DNA from 3 places in the Azoarcus sp. DD4 genome. Region 3 is predicted to be linked to each of the others. Evidence: predicted binding sites of a transcription regulator. Region 3 holds the regulator's gene; each other region holds the start of a gene.
The links. Region 3 encodes sigma-54, which starts transcription at its own class of promoters, with help from an activator protein. Its sites were predicted from a motif close to TGGCACGCTTNCTGCTNA; they were not measured.
Positions count from the first base shown of each region.

Region 1: a site for sigma-54 is predicted at 2,316-2,333, ahead of CJ010_RS02505 (PEP-CTERM sorting domain-containing protein). Genes of this name have one in related genera too.
Region 2: a site for sigma-54 is predicted at 2,026-2,043, ahead of CJ010_RS23955 (hydrogenase small subunit). Genes of this name have one in related genera too.

Region 1 covers NZ_CP022958.1:508,743-512,855, forward strand. The annotation lists cyclic di-GMP riboswitch class I at 230-317, shown strand; gene CJ010_RS02500 (S8 family serine peptidase) at 423-2,204, shown strand; gene CJ010_RS02505 (PEP-CTERM sorting domain-containing protein) at 2,514-3,392, shown strand; gene gspG (type II secretion system major pseudopilin GspG) at 3,589-4,038, shown strand; gene CJ010_RS02515 (type II secretion system F family protein) at 4,057-4,113, shown strand, end outside.
Region 2 covers NZ_CP022958.1:5,156,691-5,160,803, forward strand. The annotation lists gene CJ010_RS23940 (hypothetical protein) at 1-184, opposite strand, end outside; gene CJ010_RS23945 (hypothetical protein) at 528-764, opposite strand; gene CJ010_RS23950 (nitronate monooxygenase family protein) at 849-1,904, shown strand; gene CJ010_RS23955 (hydrogenase small subunit) at 2,104-3,192, shown strand; gene CJ010_RS23960 (nickel-dependent hydrogenase large subunit) at 3,195-4,113, shown strand, end outside.
Region 3 covers NZ_CP022958.1:713,516-717,628, forward strand. The annotation lists gene hprK (HPr(Ser) kinase/phosphatase) at 1-3, opposite strand, end outside; gene ptsN (PTS IIA-like nitrogen regulatory protein PtsN) at 1-457, opposite strand, end outside; gene hpf (ribosome hibernation-promoting factor, HPF/YfiA family) at 594-917, opposite strand; gene CJ010_RS03425 (RNA polymerase factor sigma-54) at 931-2,388, opposite strand; gene lptB (LPS export ABC transporter ATP-binding protein) at 2,401-3,123, opposite strand; gene recX (recombination regulator RecX) at 3,110-3,559, opposite strand; gene recA (recombinase RecA) at 3,577-4,113, opposite strand, start outside.

The sequences.
Region 1 (4,113 bases), 200 kb from region 3:
GAGCGCCGGGCTGCTTGTTCGAGGATTGCGTCAGAACAAAGAAAGAAGCGCCTCGGCGCGATTCTCGGCTTATGCCTCCTGTATTTTGCGGGGCATACGGATGTCTGTGGGTGCCGTGCATGAGGTTGCAAGTATTTGACCCAAATCAGGTAATTGGCGGGAAAGCCGCTCAACTTTGTCACTGCCTTGACGTAGACTGCACCCATGCCACGGCGGAAAGGCCGCGGCGACCTGAAAAGGGCAAACCCGCCGAAAGGCGGGGACGCAAAATCTCCGGTCTAAAGGGCGAAAAGCTCAACGATAGCGGGATTGCCAGGTGATGCAGCGGGTGTTCGCTCGCGACGGTAGGTGTACGTCATCTCCTTTTGTGCAATTCCATGTCCAGGGTGCCTCGGCCGGTCACCGCATGCATGGAGCTGCAAATGAACACTCTACCCCTCCGCAAAACGGCCCTCTCCGTCGGCATCGCCGCCCTGACGAGCCTCACCCTCGGCGCCTTCTCGCTGCCGGTTTCCGCGCAGACCACTTCGACCGAACAACAATGGGTGCCCGGCCGCCTGCTGGTGCAACCGCGCGCCGGCCTGTCCGACGCTGAGTTCGAGAAGATCATCAAGCCGCACGGCGCACGCCAGGTTGGCAAGATCGAAGGCATCAACGTCCGCATCATCCAGCTGCCCCCGCAGGCGTCCGAAAAGGCGGTCGAGGCGCTGCTCAAGCACAACAAGCATCTCGAGTTCGTCGAGCGCGACATGCTTCTCAAGCCGGATCTGGTTGCCGACGATCCCTATTTCGGTAGCGCTTGGCACCTTCCAAAGATTGGCGCTCCGACCGCGTGGGACGTGACCCAAGGGCAAAACGTCACCATCGCGATTCTCGATTCCGGTGTTGATGGGCAGCATGCAGATCTGGCACCGAAGCTGGTTTCGGGCTGGAACTTCTATGATGGCAATTCCGACACTGCCGATGTGTATGGACACGGTACGCAGGTTGCCGGTGCCGCGGCTGCTGCGAGCAACAACAGCATTGGTGTGAGTGCGGTCGCGGGTGCTGCTCGCATCATGCCGATCCGCGTGACGGACACGTCGGGTCAGGGGTTGCTCAGCCATATGGCGTCTGGCATTACCTGGGCGGCAGATCGTGGCGCAAAAGTTGCCAACCTGAGTTTTGCCGGTGCAGGCGGTTATGCAACGGTGCAAACCGCGGCGCAGTACATGAAGAGTAAAGGCGGGCTGGTTGTCACCGCGGCGGGCAATTACGGCACCGAGCAGACTTTTGCGGCCAGCGACACGACCATTGTCGTTTCGGCCACGACGAGTAACGACGACCGGGCAAGCTGGTCGAGCTATGGCGCGTTTGTCGATGTGGCAGCTCCCGGTACCAGCATCTGGACCACGACGCGCGGCGGTGGCTACACGGCTGCCTCCGGTACTTCTGTTGCGAGTCCTGTTGCAGCGGGCGTGGTGGGGCTCATGATGGCGGCAAACTCGAACCTGAGTGCTTCCTCGGTCGAAAAGCTGTTGTTCTCGACGGCAACGGACTTGGGAACCGCAGGTTTCGATACGTCGTACGGCAATGGTCGCGTCAATGCGGCTGCGGCGGTACAGGCAGCGGTGGGTGCCGTTGCTGCGGACACGACGGCACCGACCGTTTCACTGACTAATCCTGTGAATGGCAGCACCGTCAAAGGGATCATCGTCGTCGACGTCGCGGCCAGTGACAACGTCGGGGTAAATCGCGTTGAACTGATGGTGAACGGGACGAAGATTGCGACCGATACGGGGGTCCCTTACGGTTTCAGCTGGGATAGCAGCGCCGTACCTGATGGAACGGCGACTTTGGTGGCCTACGCGTACGACGCGGCAGGGAACTATGCAACCAAGTCGATCAGCGTGAAGGTCGAGAATGCTACGAGTTCGTCCGGTACGGGAAGCGATACTGCCGCTCCGCAGGTCGGTATCGGCGGTCTGAGCGATGGTAGTCAGGTGAATGGTCGTGTGACGGTCCAGGCGACCGCTACGGATAATGTCGCCGTGACGAAGACGCGGTTGTACATCGACGGCGGTTTGGTTGCTACTTCCAATGGTGGCAGCGTCACCTATAAGTGGAACGCGCGCTCCGCGACAACCGGCACGCACACGATTACGGCTGAGGCAGATGACGCGGCCGGCAATAAGGGCAGTACCAGCGTACGGGTTGTGCGTTGAGTCGAAAGGTATAACGGAGGCGCGTTCGTAGCTAGGGGGTTGAAGGAGCTTTACGGACGCGTTGAATTTGGCGGACAGGAATGGATTTCTGTCCGCCATTTCTTTTTTTGGCGGCACGCTTTCCGTTATCGCTCAATCTGTCGGTTGTCTTTACAGTGTTTTTACGTCGAGAAAATTTATTCATATAAATCAATAAATTGAATTCTGGTCTGGGAGTTGCTTCGGTTCAAGTGGCGGCGCAAGGTAGTTCATCAGGGATCATCAGACCTCAAGCCGCGTATTCGGCAGAAGCACTCTAGGAGGTGTGCCATGGGATCAATGATGAAGGGGAAATTGGCGGCCGTACTGTTGGCCGGCGGCAGTCTTTTTTTTGCCGCGCCTACGACTTACGCCGCAGTGTGTAGTCTGAGTTCTCTTGATGCGACGTGTACGTTTGCAACGGATAGTTCGACGCCGGATGCGATCTACCAGAATCCAGACAATTCGACGGTGGTCGGTTCAGGACTGATCGACCCGTTCCTGACGGTTCAGAACAACGGCACCGAATCAGGTTTCAGCACGGACGCACCGAGCAACGATCTCCCGCTGGATACCAAGCGCGCGGAAGGCAACGGACAGTTCACCCGTACCTTCACCATCGGTGATCTGTTCGCTGTCACGGTGAACGGAACCAGCTACTACCGGTTCTTTCTTGATATCAACGAGCCGTCGGGAGGAACGAGCAGCTTGCTGTCGCTCGATCTCCTGAAAATCTACAACACGGGTTCGTCCAGTGCCGTAACGCTCGGGAGTGGCACGACTCTGGCCGATCTGGGTACGCAGGGGTGGTCACTCCTGTACGACCTGGGCGCCAATTCGTTGGGGCTCGATTACGACGTGTTCGGTAGTGGTAGTGGCAAAGGTATCGATCTCGAAGTGTTGATTCCAACGAGCGTGTTCACGGGTAGCACCACTGACAGGATCGTATTCGCAACGCAGTTCTCGGGTGCTGGCGACGGTTTTGAGGAATGGTGGTATCAGGCGCGCGGCACGTCCGATGTTTGCCCGCCGGGAACGGTTGGTACTCCGCCGAACTGCACGATCCCTCCGGTGCTCATTCCCGAGCCGGGAAGCCTGACCCTGGTTGGCTTGGCCATGTTCGGATTATTGGGGGTGCAGCTTGTCCGCCGCAGGGCGGTGCTTCAGTGAGGACTGAAAGCGGCTTTTCTTGCGATATCTGGTAGAAGGCTGAGGCCCAGTGGGTAACCATTGGGCCTCAGCGATCGGGCCTGCATCTGGTCCGGTCGCCGCTGGTTTGCTTCTGTAGTCTTGATACTCTCTTCGATGTTTCCCGCCCGATTCCTTGTGACACAATTGCTTCCGATTCATCGACGACGGGGCGGTCATGAGCGAGACTCGGAATGCGAGGAGAAGGGTAAGGCGCGCTGTTGATCGGCGCCGTGGCTTCACCCTGCTCGAACTCCTGGTTGTAATGGTCATCATTGGCCTGCTCGCGGGCTACGTCGGCCCGCGATTTTTTTCCCAGATCGGCAAATCCGAAGTAAAAACGGCGCGGGCGCAGATCGATGCGTTTGAAAAGGCGCTGGATCAATACCGGCTCGACGTCGGCCGCTACCCCACCAGCGAACAGGGCCTGCAGGCGCTGATGGAGGCGCCGGCCGGGACGACGCGCTGGACCGGCCCATACCTGAAGAAGGCCGTGCCGGCCGATCCCTGGGGCCAGCCTTACCAGTATCGGCAACCGGGGGAGCATGGCGAGTTCGACATCCTGTCCTGGGGGGCGGATGGCAAACCGGGTGGAGAGGGGACGGACGCCGATATCGGCAACTGGTGACAGGCCGGGGGGAGGCTGATGCGCTATCGCGTGAAAGCCGTGGGCACGGATGCGGCAGTAGTCGAAACCGAGTTC
Region 2 (4,113 bases), 960 kb from region 3:
TCGTCCGGTCGGCCTCATGGTCGCGTGCCAGCTGATACACGCTGTCGCGCAGGTCCTGCGACAGACCCGGTGCCGTGCTCGTCGCACCGCCCATCGCGGCGTCGCCCGCCGCAGCGCCGAAAGACATGCCGAGCAGGACGCTGGCTGCAACCGTCGACATCAGGGTGTGGTTGAGGTGTTTCATGGTCGTTCTCCTGAGAGAGTCTGCTGGGGCGACAGGCGGTTTGCCTGTACAGCCTTCGTCGGAGAACGCGCCTGATTCTTACAGCCGGACTACTGAAACCACACTGCCGACACAGGTTAAGGGGCAGCCCTCCGATCGCTTGCCTGCACCCGGAACGTCTGACGAGGAGCAGTGCTTCCGGCCGGTGAGGATGCGGCGACACGCCATGGTCCGCCCATCCCTGCCTTGGAAAGCCGCCATGCCGACGCACGGCGGTCCGCGCCAACGCGCTGACGTGCCCGGTATTGGCGGCGCAGGCGAGGCAGTTCCATTCTAGTTCACACCCGCCTGCCTGCCGGAAAGCTCAGCGCTCGCCCTGCGTCTCCGCGTTCGGATCGGGATCGGGATCGCGCATCAGCGCCACCGCCAGGCGGATACCGATGAACGCATTGGCCAGCGCGAATCCGGCCACCACCAGCGTTACCGAAGGCAACAGCGGGTAGCTGCGCAGCACCCAGGCCAGCAGGGACGACAACAGGTTCAGCGTCACCATCAACCAGAAACGGGGATTGCGAGGCTGGTAGATCCGGGAGAGCTTCATGCACGGGCCACGGCGGCAGCGCCGTTGTTGTCAGGGGGCCCGACAGCCTACACTGCCCGCGCCCGCCGCCAACAGGAGATTCGCATGCAGGCCACCACGCCCTTCACCGCCGCACTCGGCATCGAGCACCCGATCATCCAGGCACCGATGGCCGGCGGGGCCACCACGCCGGAGCTGGTCGCCGCGGTGTCCAATGCCGGCGCGCTCGGTTCGTTCGCTGCCGCCATCCTTGCACCCTCGGCCATCGCGGATGCCGTCGGGCGCATCCGCGCGCTCACCGACCGTCCTTTCAACGTAAACCTCTTCGTGCTCGACACCCCGGCCGTCAGCGCCGCCCAGCTCGCCCGCGCCCACGCCCTGCTCGATCCGCTGCGCGCCGAACTCGGCCTGCCGCCGGGCAACACACCGGCACGCTTCTGCGAAGACCCGCAGACCCAGCTCGAAGCGACGCTCCAACTCGCCCCGCCGGTGGTGAGCTTCACCTTCGGCATCCTCGATACCGCCACCGTGGCCCGCTTCCATCGTGCCGGCAGCAAGGTGATCGGCACCGCCACCACCGTTGCCGAGGCGCTCGCCTGGGAAGCGGCCGGCGCCGACTACGTGTGCGCGCAGGGCTACGAAGCCGGCGGCCATCGCGGCACCTTCCTCGGCGACATGGAGCAGTCCGGCATCGGCCTGATGGCACTGCTGCCGCAGATCGCGCGCGCGGTTCGCATCCCGGTGATCGCCGCCGGCGGCATCATGGACGGCCGCGCCATCGCCGCGTCGCTGCTGCTCGGCGCCCAGGCTGCGCAGTTGGGCACCGCTTTCCTGTGCTGCCCGGAATCCGGCATTCCAGAGGTCTGGAAAGACGCGGTACGCACCGCGCACGACGACGGCACCCGGTTGACCCGAGCCTTCTCCGGCCGCCACGCCCGTGGCGTGGTCAATGCCTATATGGAGAAGCTGCGCGGCGTGGAAAGCGAGCTGCCGCCCTACCCGGTGCAGAACGCCCTGACCGGCGAACTGCGTCAGGCCGCCGCCCGCCAGGGCAGGGCCGACTACATGTCGCTGTGGGCCGGCCAGGGCGCCGGGATGGCGCGCACCCTGCCAGCGGCCGAGCTGGTGCGCGTGCTGGCTGCCGAACTGACCGCGGCCTGAGCCCTGCGGGCGGCTTGCCGCCTTCCAGCCGGCAAGCAGGCCGGTAAGCCGCTTATCACCCCGCATCTCGACCCTATGCGATAAGTCATAAAAAACATCGCTTTAAGAGCAGACCGCACGGTGGCACGGAACTTGTTGTGACCCTCACCACGCCCGCCGCAACGAAGCGGCGGACGCACGAAAGCAGGGGGGTACAACAATGACCGAAACCTTTTACGACGTACTACGCCGCCAGGGTATCACCCGGCGCAGCTTCCTCAAGTTCTGCAGCCTCACCGCCACCTCGCTCGGCCTGGGTTCGGCCGCTGCGCCGCAGATCGCCCATGCGCTGGAAACCAAGCCGCGCACCCCGGTGCTGTGGCTGCACGGGCTGGAATGCACCTGTTGCTCGGAATCCTTCATCCGCTCGGCGCACCCGCTGACCAAGGACGTGGTGCTGTCGATGCTGTCGCTCGACTACGACGACACCCTGATGGCCGCCGCCGGCCACCAGGCTGAGGCGATCCTCGACGAGATCCGCAAGAAGTACAAAGGCAACTACATCCTCGCGGTGGAAGGCAACCCGCCGCTGAACGAAGACGGCATGTTCGCCATCCAGGGCGGCCGCCCCTTCGTCGAGAAGCTGCGCGAGACCGCTGCCGACTGCAAGGCGATCATTTCCTGGGGCTCCTGTGCCTCGTGGGGCTGCGTGCAGGCCGCCAAGCCCAACCCGACCCGCGCCACGCCGGTGCACAAGGTCATCACCGACAAACCCATCGTCAAAGTGCCGGGCTGCCCGCCGATCGCGGAGGTGATGACGGCGGTGGTCACCTACATGCTGACCTTCGACAAGCTGCCGGAGCTGGACCGCATGGGCCGGCCGAAGATGTTCTACGGCCAGCGCATCCACGACAAATGCTACCGCCGCCCCCACTTCGACGCCGGCCAGTTCGCCGAGGCCTGGGACGACGAAGGCTCGCGCAAGGGCTACTGCCTCTACAAGATGGGCTGCAAGGGTCCGACCACCTATAACGCCTGCTCCACCGTGCGCTGGAACGAGGGCGTGTCCTTCCCGATCCAGTCGGGCCACGGCTGCATCGGCTGCTCGGAAGATGGTTTCTGGGACAAGGGCGGTTTCTACGACCGCGTCACCGACATCAAGCAATTCGGCATCGAAGCCAACGCCGACAAGGTCGGCGCCACCGCCGCCGGGGTGGTCGGCGCGAGCGTGGCCGCGCATGCGGCCGTCACCGCGCTGGCGCGCGCGCGCAGCAAGACCGGCATCGACGTGAAGCAAGGGGAACAGTAATCATGGGCGTGTACGAGACTCAGGGCTTCAAGCTCGACAACACCGGCAAGCGCGTCGTCGTCGATCCGGTCACACGGATCGAGGGCCACATGCGCGTCGAGGTGAACCTCGACAGCAACAACGTGATCCGCAACGCGGTGTCCACCGGCACCATGTGGCGCGGCCTCGAAGTCATCCTCAAGGGCCGCGACCCGCGCGACGCCTGGGCCTTCACCGAGCGCATCTGCGGCGTGTGCACCGGCACCCACGCGCTGACCAGCGTGCGCGCGGTGGAAGACGCGCTCGGCATCGACATCCCGGAAAACGCCAACTCCATCCGCAACCTGATGCAGCTCACGCTGCAGGTGCACGACCACCTGGTGCACTTCTACCACCTGCATGCGCTCGACTGGGTGGACGTGGTCAGCGCGCTGAAGGCCGACCCCAAGAAGACCTCCGAACTCGCGCAGAGCATCTCGAGCTGGCCGAACTCCTCGCCCGGTTACTTCCGCGACATCCAGAACCGGCTGAAGAAGTTCGTCGAATCCGGCCAGCTCGGCCCCTTCATGAACGGCTACTGGGGCAACCCGGCCTACAAGCTGCCGCCGGAAGCCAACCTGATGGCGGTGACCCACTACCTGGAAGCGCTCGACTTCCAGAAGGACATCGTCAAGATCCACACCATCTTCGGCGGCAAGAACCCGCACCCGAACTGGCTGGTGGGCGGCATGCCGTGCGCGATCAACCTCGACGGCGTCGGCGCCGTGGGTGCGATCAACATGGAGCGGCTCAACCTGGTCAAGAGCATCATCGACCGCTCGATCGAGTTCATCGACCAGGTCTACCTGCCCGACCTCGTTGCCATCGCATCCTTCTACAAGGACTGGACCTACGGCGGCGGCATCTCCTCGCTGTCACTGCTGTCCTACGGCGACATCCCGG
Region 3 (4,113 bases):
CATCGGGCCCCCAGTTGGCGAACAGCGCGTGGATGGAGGCGGCGTCGGGGGCGTTCAGCAACTGCTCGCGGAAAGCGCGCTCGCTGAACATCTGCGCCAGTTCCGAGAGTAATTGCAGATGGGCCTCGTTGGCCTGTTCCGGTACCAGCAGGACGAACAGCAGGTTGACCGGACGACCGTCGGGGGCGTCGAACTGCACCGGCGTCGACAGGCGCAGGAAGGCGCCCGCGGCTTCCTTCAGGCCCTTGATGCGGCCATGCGGAATGGCGATGCCCTGGCCCAGACCGGTGGAGCCGAGTCGTTCGCGGGAGAACAGACTGTCGAATACAGTGCTGCGGGCAATGCCCTGATTGTTTTCGAACAGCAGGCCGGCATGCTCGAAAACCCGCTTCTTGCTGCTGGCATCGAGGTCGACCACCACGTTGGAGAGTGGCAGGAGTTGGGCTATCAGGCTCATGCGCTGGAAAGCTTGCGCGGCGCCGGCGACGCTGGCACCGCGGGATGGCGGTCTGGCGATCGGGGGTGCGGGCAGGCGCGTCGTGAAAACGCGCGGATTATACCCACACCCTAGATCGGACGACGTAATGAAAAGATCACGCTTCGGGGCTTTGGTGCTTGAGCGCGTCGTGGTTGTGATCGGCCACCTTCTGCTTGTACTTCTGCACCTGGCGATCGAGCTTGTCGGTCATGCTGTCGATGGCGGCGTAGAGGTTGGCATCGTCGCTCTCGACGTAGATGTCCTTGCCGCGCACGTGTACGGTGACCTCGGCTTTTTGCTTCAGCTTCTCCACCGAGAGAATCACGTTCACGCTGGTGACGTTGTCGAAATGAGCGATGACGCGGTCCAGCTTCGTCATCACGTATTCGCGGATGGCCGGCGTGACTTCGACGTGATGCCCGGTGATGTTGAGATTCATGATGACTCCTCTTTCAGATCGTTTTGCGCAGACTGACCGGCGGGATATTGAGTGACTCGCGGTACTTGGCGATGGTACGCCTTGCCACCACGATACCCTGCTGGCCCAATAATTCGGCAATCCTGGCGTCGGACAGGGGTTTTTTCCTGTCCTCGGCATCGACCAGCTGGCGAATCAGCGCGCGAATCGCCGTGGAAGAGGCCGCGCCACCGGTGTCGGTGGCGACATGGCTGCCGAAGAAATACTTGAGTTCGAACACGCCGCGCGGGGTCGCCATGAACTTCTGCGTGGTGACGCGCGACACAGTGGATTCGTGCAATTCGAGCTGGTCCGCGATCTCCCTGAGCGTGAGCGGCCGCATCGCCACCTCCCCATGATCGAAGAACTGCCGCTGCTGGTCAACGATGGCCTGGGAGACGCGCAGGATGGTGTCGAAGCGCTGCTGCACGTTCTTGATCAGCCAGCGCGCCTCCTGCAACTGGCTGGTCAGGCCGCCGCCCTGGCCGCGGTTCTGCTGCAGGATGCTGGCGTAGAGCTGGTTGATGCGCAGGCGCGGCATCGCCTCGGGGTTGAGCTGCACCGTCCAGCGGCCGCGCTGCTTGCGGACCACCACGTCGGGCAGCACGTAGCGGGTTTCTTCCACCGAGTGCTGGGCGCCCGGATGCGGGTCCAGGCGGCAGATCAGGGCATGGGCCGCGCGCAGGGCGTCGTCGTCGCAGCCGGTGAGCTTCTTGAGCTTGGCGAAATTGCGCTCGGCGAGCAGTTCGAGATGCTGGCTGACGATTTCCAGCGCCAAGTTGCGCACCGGGTTGGCCGGCATCGCCTGCAGTTGCAGCGCCAGGCATTCCTGCGGGGTGCGTGCGCCTATGCCGGCGGGCTCCAGGCTCTGCACGTGGCGCAATGCGATGCTCAGGTCGTCGAGTTCGACGTCGAGCTCCGGCGGCAGGAGTTCGAGCAGTTCTTCGAGCTCCTGGTGTAGGTAGCCGTCGTCGTCCAGTGCCTCGATCAGAAAGCGCACCAGGGAGCGATCACGGTCGGACAGCGGCGACAGGGCGACTTGCTGGTCGAGATGGTCGCGCAGCGAGATGCCGGCAGCCTGGAATTCCTGGAAGTCGACGTCGTCGTCATCGTCGCGGTTGCCGCTCGAACCGCTGCCGCTGCCCGACCAGTCCATGCCTTCCTCGAAGCTGGCGGAGTCGCTGTTCTCGGAGCGTGGTTCGTGCTCGGGAGCCGCATCGCCGGGGCCATCGCCGGTCGACGTGCTCTGGGTGGCACCGGAGGGCGCGATCGAAGCCTGGAAATCGTGACCGCCGTCGGGCTCCTCGCGCTCCAGCATCGGGTTCTCGAGCAGGAAGCGCTCGATCTCGGTGTTGAGCTCCAGCGTGGAGAGCTGCAGCAGCTTGATGGACTGCTGCAGCTGCGGCGTCAGCGTGAGGTGCTGGGAGAGCTTGAGTTGTAGCGTGGGCTTCATGGTGGGCGGCGGTCAGAGACGGAAGTGCTCGCCGAGATATACCTGGCGGACTTGCTCGTTGTCGATGATTTCCCGCGGCTGGCCACTGGCCAGGACGCGCCCTTCGCTGATGATGGCGGCGCGGTCGCAGATGCCCAGGGTTTCGCGCACGTTGTGGTCGGTGATCAGCACACCGATGCCGCGTTCCTTGAGGAAGCGGATGATCTTCTGGATGTCGAGCACCGCAATGGGGTCGACACCGGCGAAGGGTTCGTCGAGCAGGATTAGACGCGGATCGGTGGCGAGCGCGCGCGCGATCTCGCAGCGGCGGCGCTCGCCACCGGACAGTGAAATCGCGGTGCTGTTGCGCAGGTGGGCGATGCCGAGTTCCTCGAGCAGTTCTTCCAGGCGCTCTGCCACGCGGCCGCTGTCGAGGCCGCGCAGTTCGAGCACCGCCTGGATGTTCTCCGCCACCGTGAGCTTGCGGAACACGCTCATTTCCTGTGGCAGGTAGGACAGGCCGAGGCGGGCGCGTTCGTGGATGGGCAGGTGGGTGAGGCGGGCGTCTTCGAGCAGGATCTCGCCGCCATCGGCCCGCACCAGACCGACGATCATGTAGAAACAGGTGGTCTTGCCGGCGCCGTTGGGGCCGAGCAGGCCGACGACCTCGCCCGCGTCGACTTCGAAGCCGACGTCGTGCACCACGGTGCGCGCCTTGTAGCGCTTTTGAAGTCCGGTGACCTTAAGCAGACTCATCGGGGCTTTCTTTCAGTATTTTGCGGATCAGGTCGGAAGCGAAGCCCCGGCTTTGCAGGAAGCGGGCCTGTCGCGCCCATTTGCGTGCATCGCCCGGGGCGCTGCCGAACTTCGCCTGCCACACCGCGCGGGCGCGATCGAGTTCGGAATCGCCGCACTCGGCGGCCAGTGCCTCGTCTATCGTCTCGGCGGCGACGCCGCGCCGGGTGAGTTCGCGGCGCAGGCGGGCGGCGCCGAAACGTCCGGCCTTGCCGCGCACCCAGGCGCCGGCGAAGCGGGTGTCGGAGAGCAGGCCGAGTTCGCTCATCCGACCGAGTACTTCGTCCACTTCCTCCGCATCGCCGTGGGCGGCCAGCTTGCGCGCCAGTTCGCTGCGGGAATGCTCCCGCCGCGCCAGATGGCGGATCGCTCGTTCGCGCAGGCTGGGTTCGCCCATGGTCGTGTGACCCGAAGTCAGGCCTCGGCCGCCGCCGGCAGGATGCCGTCGACCGGCATTTCCTTGAGGCCGAGGGCGACGCGGACCTTGTTCTCGATCTCGCGCGCCAGTGCCGGGTTGGCGCGCAGGAATTCGCGAGCGTTGTCCTTGCCCTGGCCGATCTTGTCGCCGTTGTAGGCGTACCAGGCGCCGGACTTGTCGACGATCTTGTGATCCACGCCGAGGTCGATGATCTCACCCTCGCGCGACACGCCTTCGCCGTAGAGGATGTCGAAGTGCGCTTCCTTGAACGGCGGCGACACCTTGTTCTTGACGACCTTGACCTTGGTTTCCGAGCCGACCACTTCGTCGCCGCGCTTGATCGTGCCGGTGCGGCGGATGTCCATGCGCACCGAGGCGTAGAACTTGAGCGCGTTGCCGCCGGTGGTGGTTTCCGGGTTGCCGAACATCACACCGATCTTCATGCGGATCTGGTTGATGAAGATCACCAGGGTGTTGGTGCGCTTGATGTTGGCGGTGAGCTTGCGCAGCGCCTGGCTCATCAGGCGGGCCTG